4 regions of the Solibacillus sp. FSL W7-1472 genome follow, and region 2 is predicted to be linked to each of the others. Evidence: a T-box and tRNA genes for the amino acid it is inferred to sense, from the RefSeq annotation. Region 2 holds a T-box; the other regions hold tRNA genes.
What was found. A T-box is a leader RNA that pairs with one kind of tRNA and senses whether it is charged. The one in region 2 lies ahead of ileS (isoleucine--tRNA ligase), so its partner is inferred to be a tRNA-Ile.
Positions count from the first base shown of each region.

Region 1: it encodes a tRNA-Ile, which carries the amino acid that the T-box ahead of ileS (isoleucine--tRNA ligase) is inferred to sense. The anticodon was not compared.
Region 3: it encodes a tRNA-Ile, which carries the amino acid that the T-box ahead of ileS (isoleucine--tRNA ligase) is inferred to sense. The anticodon was not compared.
Region 4: it encodes a tRNA-Ile, which carries the amino acid that the T-box ahead of ileS (isoleucine--tRNA ligase) is inferred to sense. The anticodon was not compared.

Region 1 covers NZ_CP150208.1:444,624-448,079, reverse strand. Annotated here, with positions in the region: gene MKY07_RS02235 (S-layer homology domain-containing protein) at 227-1,795, opposite strand; tRNA gene MKY07_RS02230 (tRNA-Glu) at 2,060-2,131, opposite strand; tRNA gene MKY07_RS02225 (tRNA-Asn) at 2,133-2,208, opposite strand; tRNA gene MKY07_RS02220 (tRNA-Ile) at 2,220-2,296, opposite strand; tRNA gene MKY07_RS02215 (tRNA-Gly) at 2,308-2,381, opposite strand; tRNA gene MKY07_RS02210 (tRNA-Phe) at 2,385-2,460, opposite strand; tRNA gene MKY07_RS02205 (tRNA-Asp) at 2,466-2,541, opposite strand; tRNA gene MKY07_RS02200 (tRNA-Met) at 2,545-2,619, opposite strand; tRNA gene MKY07_RS02195 (tRNA-Ser) at 2,664-2,756, opposite strand; tRNA gene MKY07_RS02190 (tRNA-Met) at 2,769-2,842, opposite strand; tRNA gene MKY07_RS02185 (tRNA-Arg) at 2,902-2,978, opposite strand; tRNA gene MKY07_RS02180 (tRNA-Leu) at 2,999-3,087, opposite strand; tRNA gene MKY07_RS02175 (tRNA-Gly) at 3,093-3,167, opposite strand; tRNA gene MKY07_RS02170 (tRNA-Lys) at 3,218-3,293, opposite strand; tRNA gene MKY07_RS02165 (tRNA-Val) at 3,304-3,379, opposite strand; rRNA gene rrf (5S ribosomal RNA) at 3,391-3,456, opposite strand, start outside.
Region 2 covers NZ_CP150208.1:934,146-937,601, forward strand. Annotated here, with positions in the region: gene MKY07_RS04480 (RNA-binding protein) at 177-965, shown strand; gene MKY07_RS04485 (DivIVA domain-containing protein) at 1,061-1,606, shown strand; T-box leader at 1,673-1,895, shown strand; gene ileS (isoleucine--tRNA ligase) at 2,134-3,456, shown strand, end outside.
Region 3 covers NZ_CP150208.1:2,895,652-2,899,107, reverse strand. Annotated here, with positions in the region: tRNA gene MKY07_RS14460 (tRNA-Val) at 603-678, shown strand; tRNA gene MKY07_RS14455 (tRNA-Thr) at 688-763, shown strand; tRNA gene MKY07_RS14450 (tRNA-Lys) at 770-845, shown strand; tRNA gene MKY07_RS14445 (tRNA-Leu) at 862-946, shown strand; tRNA gene MKY07_RS14440 (tRNA-Gly) at 992-1,066, shown strand; tRNA gene MKY07_RS14435 (tRNA-Leu) at 1,073-1,161, shown strand; tRNA gene MKY07_RS14430 (tRNA-Arg) at 1,181-1,257, shown strand; tRNA gene MKY07_RS14425 (tRNA-Pro) at 1,266-1,342, shown strand; tRNA gene MKY07_RS14420 (tRNA-Ala) at 1,351-1,426, shown strand; tRNA gene MKY07_RS14415 (tRNA-Met) at 1,453-1,526, shown strand; tRNA gene MKY07_RS14410 (tRNA-Ile) at 1,534-1,610, shown strand; tRNA gene MKY07_RS14405 (tRNA-Ser) at 1,631-1,723, shown strand; tRNA gene MKY07_RS14400 (tRNA-Met) at 1,769-1,843, shown strand; tRNA gene MKY07_RS14395 (tRNA-Asp) at 1,847-1,922, shown strand; tRNA gene MKY07_RS14390 (tRNA-Phe) at 1,928-2,003, shown strand; tRNA gene MKY07_RS14385 (tRNA-Gly) at 2,007-2,080, shown strand; tRNA gene MKY07_RS14380 (tRNA-Ile) at 2,092-2,168, shown strand; tRNA gene MKY07_RS14375 (tRNA-Asn) at 2,178-2,253, shown strand; tRNA gene MKY07_RS14370 (tRNA-Ser) at 2,267-2,357, shown strand; tRNA gene MKY07_RS14365 (tRNA-Glu) at 2,360-2,431, shown strand; gene MKY07_RS14360 (NUDIX domain-containing protein) at 2,509-3,135, shown strand; gene MKY07_RS14355 (MerR family transcriptional regulator) at 3,223-3,456, shown strand, end outside.
Region 4 covers NZ_CP150208.1:212,883-216,338, reverse strand. Annotated here, with positions in the region: gene MKY07_RS01125 (hypothetical protein) at 247-669, opposite strand; tRNA gene MKY07_RS01120 (tRNA-Glu) at 784-855, opposite strand; tRNA gene MKY07_RS01115 (tRNA-Asn) at 858-933, opposite strand; tRNA gene MKY07_RS01110 (tRNA-Ile) at 943-1,019, opposite strand; tRNA gene MKY07_RS01105 (tRNA-Phe) at 1,026-1,101, opposite strand; tRNA gene MKY07_RS01100 (tRNA-Asp) at 1,112-1,187, opposite strand; tRNA gene MKY07_RS01095 (tRNA-Ser) at 1,214-1,306, opposite strand; tRNA gene MKY07_RS01090 (tRNA-Ala) at 1,326-1,401, opposite strand; tRNA gene MKY07_RS01085 (tRNA-Pro) at 1,410-1,486, opposite strand; tRNA gene MKY07_RS01080 (tRNA-Arg) at 1,510-1,586, opposite strand; tRNA gene MKY07_RS01075 (tRNA-Leu) at 1,614-1,702, opposite strand; tRNA gene MKY07_RS01070 (tRNA-Gly) at 1,707-1,781, opposite strand; tRNA gene MKY07_RS01065 (tRNA-Lys) at 1,832-1,907, opposite strand; tRNA gene MKY07_RS01060 (tRNA-Thr) at 1,914-1,989, opposite strand; tRNA gene MKY07_RS01055 (tRNA-Val) at 1,999-2,074, opposite strand; rRNA gene rrf (5S ribosomal RNA) at 2,084-2,199, opposite strand; rRNA gene MKY07_RS01045 (23S ribosomal RNA) at 2,313-3,456, opposite strand, start outside.

The sequences.
Region 1 (3,456 bases), 490 kb from region 2:
AATTTTCGGTCCAATTGTTCTAATAAAATTTGATTGCATTTACAATTCAACATATTCAGCCGCAAACCATGTTTCAATACAGCTTGAGTTAGCGGAACTTCTAATATCGCCCAAGTTTCATCTAATATCCCCTACAACTTTTCTAATATCCCGCACCATTGTTCTAATAAAACCGCCCAATAAAAAACAGCTTAAGCAAAATTTCACTTAAGCTGCTTCACGTAAATTATAATTCACAAGCCCAGCCATCTTTATCGCCGTCTCTTGCTGTTGCATAAGCAGGATGCGATGAGCTGACACCTTTCGGATAATAAACCCGCATTTCTGTACAGTTTTTAAATGCAGTCGGTGCTCCTGGAATGACATATGTCCCAGAATTCACATCACCTTTTGGATTTTCAGGTGTCGTATTCGGCACGATGAACTCTTTCGCACTAATCGAGTAGGATTGACCGTTCGTTGTCACAACAATTGTTCCATCCTGTGCAGTTGCGTAAGCTTTTGTACCAACCGTTTTAATGTTTGAAAGCACTTCTTTATGAGGATGGCCATAGCTGTTGCCTTCTTCATAACTTAAAATAACCGCTTTCGGATTTACTTTTTGTAAAAATCCAAGCGAACTACTTGAACTTGAACCGTGATGACCCGCTTTTAAAATCGTTGCGGAAACATCATATTTCTTCGCAATTTGCTCTTCGATTCCTGCATCCGCATCGCCCATCAATAAGAAAGACATATTTTGATACGTCAGTTTTAATACGATGGAAGCATCATTCATATCACTTGCTTGTGCATTGACAGCTAAAACTTGAGTTTTCACATTTGAATCCAATGAAATCAAGTCTCCCGCTTTCGGCTCTGTATAAGGAATTTTTTTATCGACTACCATCTGCAGTAAATTTTCATATGTTACCGTTGTATGGACTTTCCCGCTGTTAATAAACTCGCCAACCGTAAAGCTTTCCAGTACTGCAGCTAATCCACCGATATGATCGGCATCTGGATGTGTTGCTACTACGTAATCAAGCTTCTTCACATTTTTAGATTTTAAATAAGCAACAACCGTGCTGCCGTATTCTTTCGTCCCTGCATCAATAAGCATTGTTTTTCCATTTGGTGCTTGAACGAAAATCGAGTCTCCTTGTCCAACATCTAAAAAGTGTACGTTCAATTTAGAAGATGTTGAGCCTAAACCTTCCTGATATTTCACTGCACGTGCTAAAAATGCAGAAATATGAGCACGCGTTAAATTATTCGCAGGCTTAAATGTACCATCCTCATAACCAGTTGTAATATTGGCTGCAGCTAATTGGCTCACTGCTTCATATGCCGTATGCCCTTTTTTCACATCTTTAAAGGTTTTCGTGCCATTCGGTAAATCAAATGCACGTGCAATAAATGCAGCCATATGATCACGTGTCACTTTTGTCGTCGGCTTAAATGTACCATCCGTATAGCCGTTAATGATACCGGCCTCCACAGCTGATTGAATATACCCACTGTTTTTATGAGACTTCGGAACATCTTTAAACTTCGTAGCTCGCTGTGTGCCGTCAAGACCAACAGCTTTTGCGACCATGACAGCCACTTCTTCGCGTGTCACAATGTCCTTTACACCGTATATCTTTTTATCGACGCTAATAATACCTTTATCCAATAAAAAAGCTATATCCTGATAGTTACTATGCTTTGGCGTTACATCAGTAAACACTTGTTCCGCACTTGTTGGTGTAGCATATAACATCGAAGATATAGTTAGTAGAAACACTAATAATAGACTAAATACTTTTTTCATTTTCTAACCTCCCTTATTCATTATAGATTTTTCAATAAAGAAAGAAAGTTATTTTTGAATAGTATTTAAATAATCTTTTGGTAGTAATGGATTGTTCATCCTTTTCATGACCACACAAAATTATAATTGGGATTTGTCGCTTTTTCCCTTTTTTTCAACAACTTAATATCGTTAAACTAATATCCTATTTCGAGAAGGACTATAAGAAATTTAAAATCCTTTACAAATAAAAAAAGCATGCAGCTTCTGCTACATGCTTAGAAATGACCCGTACGGGATTCGAACCCGTGTTACCGCCGTGAAAGGGCGGTGTCTTAACCACTTGACCAACGGGCCATGGCTCCGAAGGCAGGATTCGAACCTGCGACCTGCCGGTTAACAGCCGGATGCTCTACCAACTGAGCTACTTCGGAATAATTATATATGGTGGGCCTAAATGGACTCGAACCATCGACCTCACGCTTATCAGGCGTGCGCTCTAACCAGCTGAGCTATAGGCCCTATTTAAAAACTGGAGCGGGTGATCGGAATCGAACCGACAACATCAGCTTGGAAGGCTGAGGTTTTACCACTAAACTACACCCGCATATGGTGGGTTTGGACGGAATCGAACCGCCGACACTTAGAGCTTCAATCTAATGCTCTACCAACTGAGCTACAAACCCATAAATGGCGGTCCCGACCGGGATCGAACCGGCGATCTCCTGCGTGACAGGCAGGCATGTTAACCGCTACACCACGGGACCATTTGGTTGCGGGGGCAGGACTTGAACCTGCGACCTTCGGGTTATGAGCCCGACGAGCTACCACTGCTCCACCCCGCGACAATATTATGTTTGAACCTGTTTTAATAAACAGTTAGTAAAAATGGAGGAGGTAGAGGGATTCGAACCCCCGCGCGGTGTTACCCGCCTGTCGGTTTTCAAGACCGATCCCTTCAGCCAGACTTGGGTATACCTCCAAAATTTTAAAATGGCTACCGAGGGAGTCGAACCCACGACCTTTCGGGTATGAACCGAATGCTCTAGCCAGCTGAGCTAGGTAGCCATGATCAATAGTTATCTCTACTAGTTAAAGCAATGTAAGCTCTATCCAGTTGAGTTATATGGCGCGCCCGGCAGGAGTCGAACCCACAACCTTCTGATCCGTAGTCAGACGCTCTATCCAATTGAGCTACGGGCGCATATTGTTTATTTATAAAGATGGTGCCGAGGGCCGGAATCGAACCGGCACGGTGATCACTCACCGCAGGATTTTAAGTCCTGTGCGTCTGCCAGTTCCGCCACCCCGGCATTTTTGGAGCGGAAGACGAGGTTCGAACTCGCGACCCCCACCTTGGCAAGGTGGTGTTCTACCACTGAACTACTTCCGCAAAATGCTTAAGATATTTTTACTCTGACAGTATATATAATGATTATAAACTGGTGAGCCATGAAGGACTCGAACCTTCGACCCTCTGATTAAAAGTCAGATGCTCTACCAACTGAGCTAATGGCTCTTGATTAAAATGGTGGAGGATGACGGGCTCGAACCGCCGACCCCCTGCTTGTAAGGCAGGTGCTCTCCCAGCTGAGCTAATCCTCCAAAAAAAATAAGCGAAGCGACGTCCTACTCTCGCAGGGGGAAGCCCCCAACTACCATCGGCGCTAAAGAGCTTAACT
Region 2 (3,456 bases):
AGGAGTTTTCTTTATTTACGTTTGTTTAGTTGTTATGAATTAAGGTTATTAATAATTAATGGACCTGTATGTGTAACAGCATTAAAATGCAGGTTATTTATACATAAAATAAAAGTTTAATTTAATTGAAATATGGAGAAATTAGTAACACAGTTTAGAAGAAAGTAGGAATTGTGATGGAGCATTTAATCCAACATTTTCGTAAAGATGAACAACCTTTTATTGAACAAGTCATTGGATGGCAACGTGAGGTAGAAGATCGCTATGCTCCAAAATTGACCGATTTTTTAGATCCGAGACAGCGTTTTATTGTAGAGTCTATTGTTCAGCAATCAGATGACCTCCATGTATTCACAGAAGGGATATTTGAAGAGGCAGAGCGCAAACGCATGCTCATTGCCCCTTCCTATTACGAGCCGGCAGAAGCCGATTTTCAAATTGTCGTGTATTCATTGAATTACCCGACAAAATTTGTCCAGCTGCGCCATCCGGATGTTTTAGGTGCATTATTATCGATTGGGCTAGACCGCAGCAAGTTTGGGGATATACGACTTGCCGATAATACGGTTCAATTTGCAATTGCATCGGAAATCTCGGATTATGTGCGGGCGAATTTAACGAGTATCGGCAAAGTAAAGGTAAGTGCTGAGGAAATGGATCCGACTACACCATTTATTCAAAACGAGGAGCAATGGGTCGAAAGCTCTCATACCGTTTCTTCAATGCGCCTGGATGTCGTCTTAGCGACAATCGTTAATATCTCCCGTCAAAAATCACAAAGCTTAATCAATGCTGGAAAAGTAAAAGTTAACTGGACTGTCAGGGAAGCAGTGGCGTTTGAATTGCAGGAGGGCGACATTATTTCTGCACGAGGATACGGGCGGTTGAAAGTCATCCTGACAGAAGGGCGGACAAAAAAAGATAAGATTCGATTACAAGTAGGTCGTTTAGAGCAAAAAGTATAATTTTCAACTGTTTTTTAGGAAAACATGATGTTATTCCCAAAAGAAACGTTTATAATACTTGTAAGAATGTACGTAAAAAAGGAGAGTAGAACGATATGCCATTATCACCTCTTGATATACATAATAAGGAGTTTACACGTGGGTTCCGTGGATATGCAGAAGACGAAGTAAATGAATTTTTAGATCAGATTATAAAAGATTATGAGATTGTTTTACGCGAGAAAAAAGAGCTTGAAGAAAAGATTAAGATGATGTCAGAACAGATGAATCATTACAATTCATTGGAAGACACATTACAGAAATCAATTGTTGTTGCTCAAGAGGCAGCTGGCGAAGTTCGTCGCAATTCCGAAAAAGAAGCAAAGCTCATCGTTAAAGAAGCTGAAAAAAATGCAGATCGTATTGTAAATGACGCATTGGCAAAAGCAAGAAAAATAACGATTGAAATTGACGAATTGAAAAAACAGTCGAAAGTATTCCGCAACAGATTTAAAATGTTGGTGGAAGCACAGCTTGATTTACTGAATACAGGCGATTGGGATCAGTTACTGGAATATGATGTGGACTTAACGGAAATTCAGGACCACAATCGTAAAGAAACCAATGAAGAGAACCAAAATGACGAAAATGCCGTGTATTAGTCAACGATACTTGACATTATATACAGCCTTTTCATATACTGAAAAATAATGAATAGGATGCACTTGCATCATGCTTTGACGGAGACAGTAAATTTGACATTGTGGGGTAGCGATTCGAGGATGGTGAGAGCTCGAACGAAGCAAGTTAAATCGAAAATCACTCCTGAGCTAAATAACTGAAATTCAAGTAAGTTATTTCGTAGCACACGACGTTACAGTGTCTAATGAGGCTATTTTTATTTAGCGAATTTAGGGTGGTACCACGAGACTAATGCTCCTCGTCCCTTTTTACAGGGATGGAGGGGCTTTTTTTGTTTAAAAGTTCCTAAACCCCTATTGGAGCATTAAAAGCATGACAATCGATGAAACGCGGTCATTTTTGCTGAAACGTTGATTGGAATGGAGGGGAGGCGACTCCAGCGGGAATAGCGTGACGCCTGAGACTACAGGCTCAGGCCACGCCCGCGGAAAGCGTCCGCCCCGGAATGGAAATCAACACTCGATAAGATCACTAGGAGGAATTTACAATGGTAGAGTATAAAGACACATTATTAATGCCGAAAACCGACTTCCCTATGCGCGGCGGTTTACCAACAAAGGAACCGCAAGTTCAAGCACAATGGGATGAAATGGATATCAACAAGCTAGTACTGGAGCGTACAAAAGATCGTCCTCACTACTTGTTGCATGATGGCCCTCCATATGCAAACGGAGACATCCATATCGGTCACGCATTAAACAAAGTTATCAAAGATATGATTAACCGCCAAAAATCAATGTCAGGATTCCATGTACCTTATATTCCAGGTTGGGATACACACGGTTTACCAATCGAGCAGGCACTGACAAATAAAGGTGTTAAACGCAAAGAAATGTCGGTTGCAGAATTCCGTGAACTTTGTGAGAAATATGCTTATGAACAAATTGAAAACCAAAAAAGCCAATTCCGTCGACTAGGTGTACGTGGTGACTGGGCAAATCCATATATTACATTAAAACCTGAATTCGAAGCACGTCAAATCGAAGTATTCGGGAAAATGGCAGAGAAAGGCTATATTTATAAAGGCTTAAAACCAGTCTATTGGTCACCGTCTTCTGAATCTGCATTGGCAGAAGCGGAAATCGAGTATAAAGATGTTGAATCGTATTCAATTTATGTTGCATTCGGCATTAAAGACAGCAAAGGCGTAGTACCGGCAGATGCTAAATTTGTCATCTGGACAACAACGCCATGGACAATTCCAGCAAACTTAGGGATTTCAGTGAACCCTGAATTCACTTATGTTGTCGTTGAAACAAACGGCAGCAAATATATCGTAGCAAAAGATTTACTTGAAAAGTTATCAGCAACATTTGGTTGGGAAGATGTTCAAATCGTTCAGGAAGTACAAGGTGAACAGCTTGATATGATCGTTGCAGAACATCCTATTTACAAGCGTGATTCATTAGTAATGGTTGGTGACCACGTAACTGCTGATGCTGGTACGGGTTGTGTACACACAGCGCCGGGCCACGGTGAAGACGACTATCAGATCGGGAAACGCTATGGCCTTGACATTTTATCACCAGTAGATAACGGTGGCTGCTATACAAATGAAGCACCTGGTTTTGAAGGATTATTCTACGAAAAGGCAAATCCGGTTGTTATTGAAAAATTAAAAGAAGAAAATGCATTATTGCATGTTTCTAAATTTACACACTCATACCCGCATGACTGGCGTACGAAAAAACCGGTAATTTACCGTGCAACACCACAATGGTTTGCATCTGTTGAAATGTTCCGAAATGAATTATTAGATGCCGTAAAAGCGACAGAATTTACACCGGCATGGGGCGAAACTCGTCTTTAC
Region 3 (3,456 bases), 2.0 Mb from region 2:
GTAAAAAGCAATTTAAAGGTGAAATAACAAGGATTTAACGGCCGAATCGTGGAATCCCAATAAGGCTGCGGTATGCATCAAAATCATTTAATGAAATAGCGCAATTCTAAGCGTATTTAAACACGGAAATAATTATTATAGAATAATAAAAATGATGAAAATAACATAAAGATAAAGACTATATTGAGAAACCAATAGGTGGAAATAAATAAAATGTACATTATATCAATACTTAAAAAAAATAATGATAAAAGTACGGACATTTTCTTGACAGCTTCAGTATATAAAATGTATAAATAAGTAGTCGTATATTCTAAAACACTTGATATTTATAAGTAATATTAATAATTATATCAGAATGATTTATAAATATTAAAAACAAGCCTTGATAAAATTAGACAAACATATTAGAATTTCGTTATACTAAGTAAACGTTTTCATGAGCAATCTCAGTTGGTTCATGGAAAAAATAGAAAATAATTTATTTTTTAAAAATAATTTCAAAAAAGGTATTGCATTATAAAAAAAGTAATGATAATATAAATCTTGTCCTTAAGAGATAGGACATGCGGTTACGAAAGTGTAATCAGCAAATACCCATTGGAGGATTAGCTCAGCTGGGAGAGCACCTGCCTTACAAGCAGGGGGTCGGCGGTTCGAGCCCGTCATCCTCCACCATTTCTAAATGCCGGTGTAGCTCAGTTGGTAGAGCAACTGACTTGTAATCAGTAGGTCGAGGGTTCGACTCCTTTCGCCGGCACCATTTAGAGAGCCATTAGCTCAGTTGGTAGAGCATCTGACTTTTAATCAGAGGGTCGAAGGTTCGAGTCCTTCATGGCTCACCAGTTTATATACTGCTTAGCGGGTGTGGCGGAATTGGCAGACGCACTAGACTTAGGATCTAGCGCCGCAAGGCGTGGGGGTTCGACTCCCTTCACCCGCACCATTTAATTTCATATTACTGTCAGAGTAAAAATATCTTAAGCATTTTGCGGAAGTAGTTCAGTGGTAGAACACCACCTTGCCAAGGTGGGGGTCGCGAGTTCGAACCTCGTCTTCCGCTCCAAAAAATGCCGGGGTGGCGGAACTGGCAGACGCACAGGACTTAAAATCCTGCGGTGAGTGATCACCGTGCCGGTTCGATTCCGGCCCTCGGCACCATCTTTTAAATAAACAATATGCGCCCGTAGCTCAATTGGATAGAGCGTCTGACTACGGATCAGAAGGTTGTGGGTTCGACTCCTGCCGGGCGCGCCATATTATTTCGGAATGTAGCTCAGCTTGGTAGAGCACTTGGTTTGGGACCAAGGGGTCGTAGGTTCGAATCCTGTCATTCCGACCATCATTTATGGGGCCTTAGCTCAGCTGGGAGAGCGCCTGCCTTGCACGCAGGAGGTCAGCGGTTCGATCCCGCTAGGCTCCACCATAATTTGTAACCAAAATAAAGATCCTGGCGGTGTAGCTCAGTTGGCTAGAGCACTCGGTTCATACCCGAAAGGTCGTGGGTTCGACTCCCTCTGCCGCCATCTTAAAGGACCTTTAGCTCAGTTGGTTAGAGCAGACGGCTCATAACCGTCCGGTCACAGGTTCGAGTCCTGTAAGGTCCACCAGTTAACGTATTAAATATAACGGAGGTATACCCAAGTCTGGCTGAAGGGATCGGTCTTGAAAACCGACAGGCGGGTAACACCGCGCGGGGGTTCGAATCCCTCTACCTCCTCCATTTTTACAAACTGGGTACTTAAAACAGGTTCAAACATAATATTATCGCGGGGTGGAGCAGTGGTAGCTCGTCGGGCTCATAACCCGAAGGTCGCAGGTTCAAGTCCTGCCCCCGCAACCAAATGGTCCCGTGGTGTAGCGGTTAACATGCCTGCCTGTCACGCAGGAGATCGCCGGTTCGATCCCGGTCGGGACCGCCATTTGTGGGTTTGTAGCTCAGTTGGTAGAGCATTAGATTGAAGCTCTAAGTGTCGGCGGTTCGATTCCGTCCAAACCCACCATATGCGGGTGTAGTTTAGTGGTAAAACCTCAGCCTTCCAAGCTGATGTTGTCGGTTCGATTCCGATCACCCGCTCCAGTTTTTAAATAGGGCCTATAGCTCAGCTGGTTAGAGCGCACGCCTGATAAGCGTGAGGTCGATGGTTCGAGTCCATTTAGGCCCACCATAGTATTATTCCGAAGTAGCTCAGTTGGTAGAGCATCCGGCTGTTAACCGGCAGGTCGCAGGTTCGAGTCCTGCCTTCGGAGCCATTTTTCTATTTTTGGGGACATACTCAAGAGGCTGAAGAGGCGCCCCTGCTAAGGGTGTAGGTCGCGTAAGCGGCGCGAGGGTTCAAATCCCTCTGTCTCCGCCATCGGCCCGTTGGTCAAGTGGTTAAGACACCGCCCTTTCACGGCGGTAACACGGGTTCGAATCCCGTACGGGTCATACATAGGAAGACGAAAAACGCTAAGTACTTATTACAATGTACTTGGCGTTTTTTTGTATAAAAGGGAGAAGAGCTTATGAATGAGCGTTTAAAAGTATTTGATCAATTTTATAAGGAAACGGGCATTGAACAACGTCATCTCGTTCATGCAAAAGGTTATTGGCATGAAGTGTTTCATTGCTGGATTATTGAAAAAGTAGATTCTGAATGGCGTATTTATTTACAGCTGCGTAGCAAAAATAAAAAGGATTATCCAAACCAATTTGATATTACGGCAGCTGGTCATATACTGGCAACGGAGACAATTGAAGATGGTATACGCGAATTAAAGGAAGAAGTAGGGGTTAAGGTCATGTTTTCGCAATTAACGTCACTTGGAGTCATTCCGTACAGTATAGATAATGAAAAAATAAAGGATTATGAGTTTGCAAATGTATTTGTTTATGAATTAACAGGTGGTCTTGAGAAGTTTTCAATTCAAAGAGAAGAACTGGATGGTATATACTCTGCTAACTTAAAACAGTTTATATTGCTTGCGAATCATAAAATAAAGGAAATTGAAGTATCCGGTTATAAATACGAAAATGATATACGTCATTATGAAGTGAAACAGATCGGATTAGAACAAATGTCAGCATTACCTGAAAGCTATTTGCACGAGTTTATCCCGAGATTGGAAAAGATATTAATTGAAGCAACCTGAAAAAACTTAGGTTAGCTTTTTTTTTTATAATATCTATTGACCTTCACGTTACGTCAACCTTTATAGTACTAATTAGGAGGTGATCAATTGTTAATAAACGAACTAGTCAAGCTATCTGGTGTGAGTGCACGCACACTACGATATTACGATGAAATCGGTTTGCTGATGCCTTCTACGATTGCAGAAAATGGCTACCGAAAATATAGCCAAAAAGATATTGACCGGTTACAGCAAATACTTTTTTACCGGGAGCTGGATTTTAAGTTAGAGGAAATAAAAAAACTGCTCGATCATCCAGATTATGAAGTAAAAGAAGAGCTA
Region 4 (3,456 bases), 720 kb from region 2:
CTGTAGGATGTTTTTTATTAAAGTATAAAGTTGTAATAGCTGTATGATTTACTATTTGTATCGCTCATTACAGCTGGACAGTCTACCAGGTAACCTTCATTTTTATTGATGGCCCTCCCTTTACTAAACAAAAGGCTCTGTTAAATTTAATTGTTGATTTTGAAATAAATAATTAGAGGAGCTCAGCAAATTAAGTTCCTCTAATTATTTTCCTTTCATGACAATACTCATACTCTAATTTAACCTTTAGTTTTCTACACGAATAAAGCACTTTTCATATATTTCAATGGCTTCAATTTGTAAATCATTTAAATTAATCTTCAATTCAACTTCAAGGTCTTCATTTTCTTCTCCGTCCCAGCAGATATATATTTCACAAATATCACCTTTCGGGAGCAATTCTTTTAGAGAATGACATAAATTGAGAAATTTTTTTTTAGATTTTTCATAGTTATGTGGAGAATAAGCCTTATTATAGTCCGTCAATTCCCAAATAGGATTTGCAAATTGTAAAATCTCAAAGATATAGGGTGTCGTAAAATGCTTTTGTTTAACTATGTTAAGATGTTCTGCATCGGGGTAAACATAGTCAACTTCATATTCATGTTCTACATCACCTTCATTTAGTTTTATCGGAAAATTAAAGCCTATATAGGCTATCATACTCATTTCTTCAAACTCCTTAACATTCAGTATTTCAAATAATTCCCTATGTTGAATTCATTTTTAAAATAACAAAAAACACATTGCAAAATCTGCAATGTGTTTTCTTTCAAGTGTATATGACCCGTACGGGATTCGAACCCGTGTTACCGCCGTGAAAGGGCGGTGTCTTAACCACTTGACCAACGGGCCAATGGCTCCGAAGGCAGGACTCGAACCTGCGACCTGCCGGTTAACAGCCGGATGCTCTACCAACTGAGCTACTTCGGAATAATACTATGGTGGGCCTAAATGGACTCGAACCATCGACCTCACGCTTATCAGGCGTGCGCTCTAACCAGCTGAGCTATAGGCCCATAGTATGGTGGGTTTGGACGGAATCGAACCGCCGACACTTAGAGCTTCAATCTAATGCTCTACCAACTGAGCTACAAACCCATAAAAAAAATGGCGGTCCCGACCGGGATCGAACCGGCGATCTCCTGCGTGACAGGCAGGCATGTTAACCGCTACACCACGGGACCAACATCTAAAGTAAAAATATTAAAAATGGAGGAGGTAGAGGGATTCGAACCCCCGCGCGGTGTTACCCGCCTGTCGGTTTTCAAGACCGATCCCTTCAGCCAGACTTGGGTATACCTCCAAAGGGAATAAAATATAAATGGTGGAGCCTAGCGGGATCGAACCGCTGACCTCCTGCGTGCAAGGCAGGCGCTCTCCCAGCTGAGCTAAGGCCCCATAAATAATGGTCGGAATGACAGGATTCGAACCTACGACCCCTTGGTCCCAAACCAAGTGCTCTACCAAGCTGAGCTACATTCCGAATATGTCAGTAAAAATATATTATGGCGCGCCCGGCAGGAGTCGAACCCACAACCTTCTGATCCGTAGTCAGACGCTCTATCCAATTGAGCTACGGGCGCGCATTATTAGAGATAAGAATTATAAAATGGTGCCGAGGGCCGGAATCGAACCGGCACGGTGATCACTCACCGCAGGATTTTAAGTCCTGTGCGTCTGCCAGTTCCGCCACCCCGGCATTTTGGAGCGGAAGACGAGGTTCGAACTCGCGACCCCCACCTTGGCAAGGTGGTGTTCTACCACTGAACTACTTCCGCAAAATGCTTAAGATTTATTTATTCTGACAGTATGTATAATTTTATAAAACTGGTGAGCCATGAAGGACTCGAACCTTCGACCCTCTGATTAAAAGTCAGATGCTCTACCAACTGAGCTAATGGCTCTCTAAATGGTGCCGGCGAAAGGAGTCGAACCCTCGACCTACTGATTACAAGTCAGTTGCTCTACCAACTGAGCTACACCGGCATTTAGAAATGGTGGAGGATGACGGGCTCGAACCGCCGACCCCCTGCTTGTAAGGCAGGTGCTCTCCCAGCTGAGCTAATCCTCCAATATTCTAGCGAAGCGACGTCCTACTCTCACAGGGGGAAGCCCCCAACTACCATCGGCGCTAAAGAGCTTAACTTCCGTGTTCGGTATGGGAACGGGTGTGACCTCTTTGCCATCATCACTTCACTATTTTCGGCTTCCAATTCACGGCGCTATCCTTTAGCTTGTGTCTTGAAACCCTTAGAAAGATCATTCTTTCAAAACTGGATAAACGTTTCATTGAATTTGTGCAATAAAATGTGGTTAAGTCCTCGACCGATTAGTATTCGTCAGCTGCATGCGTCACCGCACTTCCACCTCGAACCTATCTACCTGATCGTCTTTCAGGGGTCTTACTTACTTGCGTAATGGGAAATCTCATCTTGAGGGGGGCTTCATGCTTAGATGCTTTCAGCACTTATCCCGTCCATACATAGCTACCCAGCGATGCCTTTGGCAAGACAACTGGTACACCAGCGGTATGTCCATCCCGGTCCTCTCGTACTAAGGACAGCTCCTCTCAAATTTCCTACGCCCACGACGGATAGGGACCGAACTGTCTCACGACGTTCTGAACCCAGCTCGCGTACCGCTTTAATGGGCGAACAGCCCAACCCTTGGGACCGACTACAGCCCCAGGATGCGATGAGCCGACATCGAGGTGCCAAACCTCCCCGTCGATGTGGACTCTTGGGGGAGATAAGCCTGTTATCCCCGGGGTAGCTTTTATCCGTTGAGCGATGGCCCTTCCATGCGGAACCACCGGATCACTAAGCCCGTCTTTCGACCCTGCTCGACTTGTAGGTCTCGCAGTCAAGCTCCCTTATGCCTTTACACTCTACGAATGATTTCCAACCATTCTGAGGGAACCTTTGGGCGCCTCCGTTACTCTTTAGGAGGCGACCGCCCCAGTCAAACTGTCCGCCTGACACTGTCTCCTACCCCGCTAAGGGGCATGGGTTAGAAGTTCAATACAACCAGGGTAGTATCCCACCGACGCCTCCTTCGAAGCTGGCGCTCCGAGATCTCTGGCTCCTACCTATCCTGTACAAGTTGTACCAAAATTCAATATCAGGCTACAGTAAAGCTCCACGGGGTCTTTCCGTCCTGTCGCGGGTAACCTGCATCTTCACAGGTACTATAATTTCACCGAGTCTCTCGTTGAGACAGTGCCCAGATCGTTACGCCTTTCGTGCGGGTCGGAACTTACCCGACAAGGAATTTCGCTACCTTAGGACCGTTATAGTTACGGCCGCCGTTTACTGGGGCTTCAATTCACAGCTTCGCTTGCGCTAACCGCTCCTCTTAACCTTCCAGCACCGGGCAGGCGTCAGCCCCTATACGTCACCTTACGGTTTTGCAGAGACCTGTGTTTTTGCTAAACAGTCGCCTGGGCCTATTCAC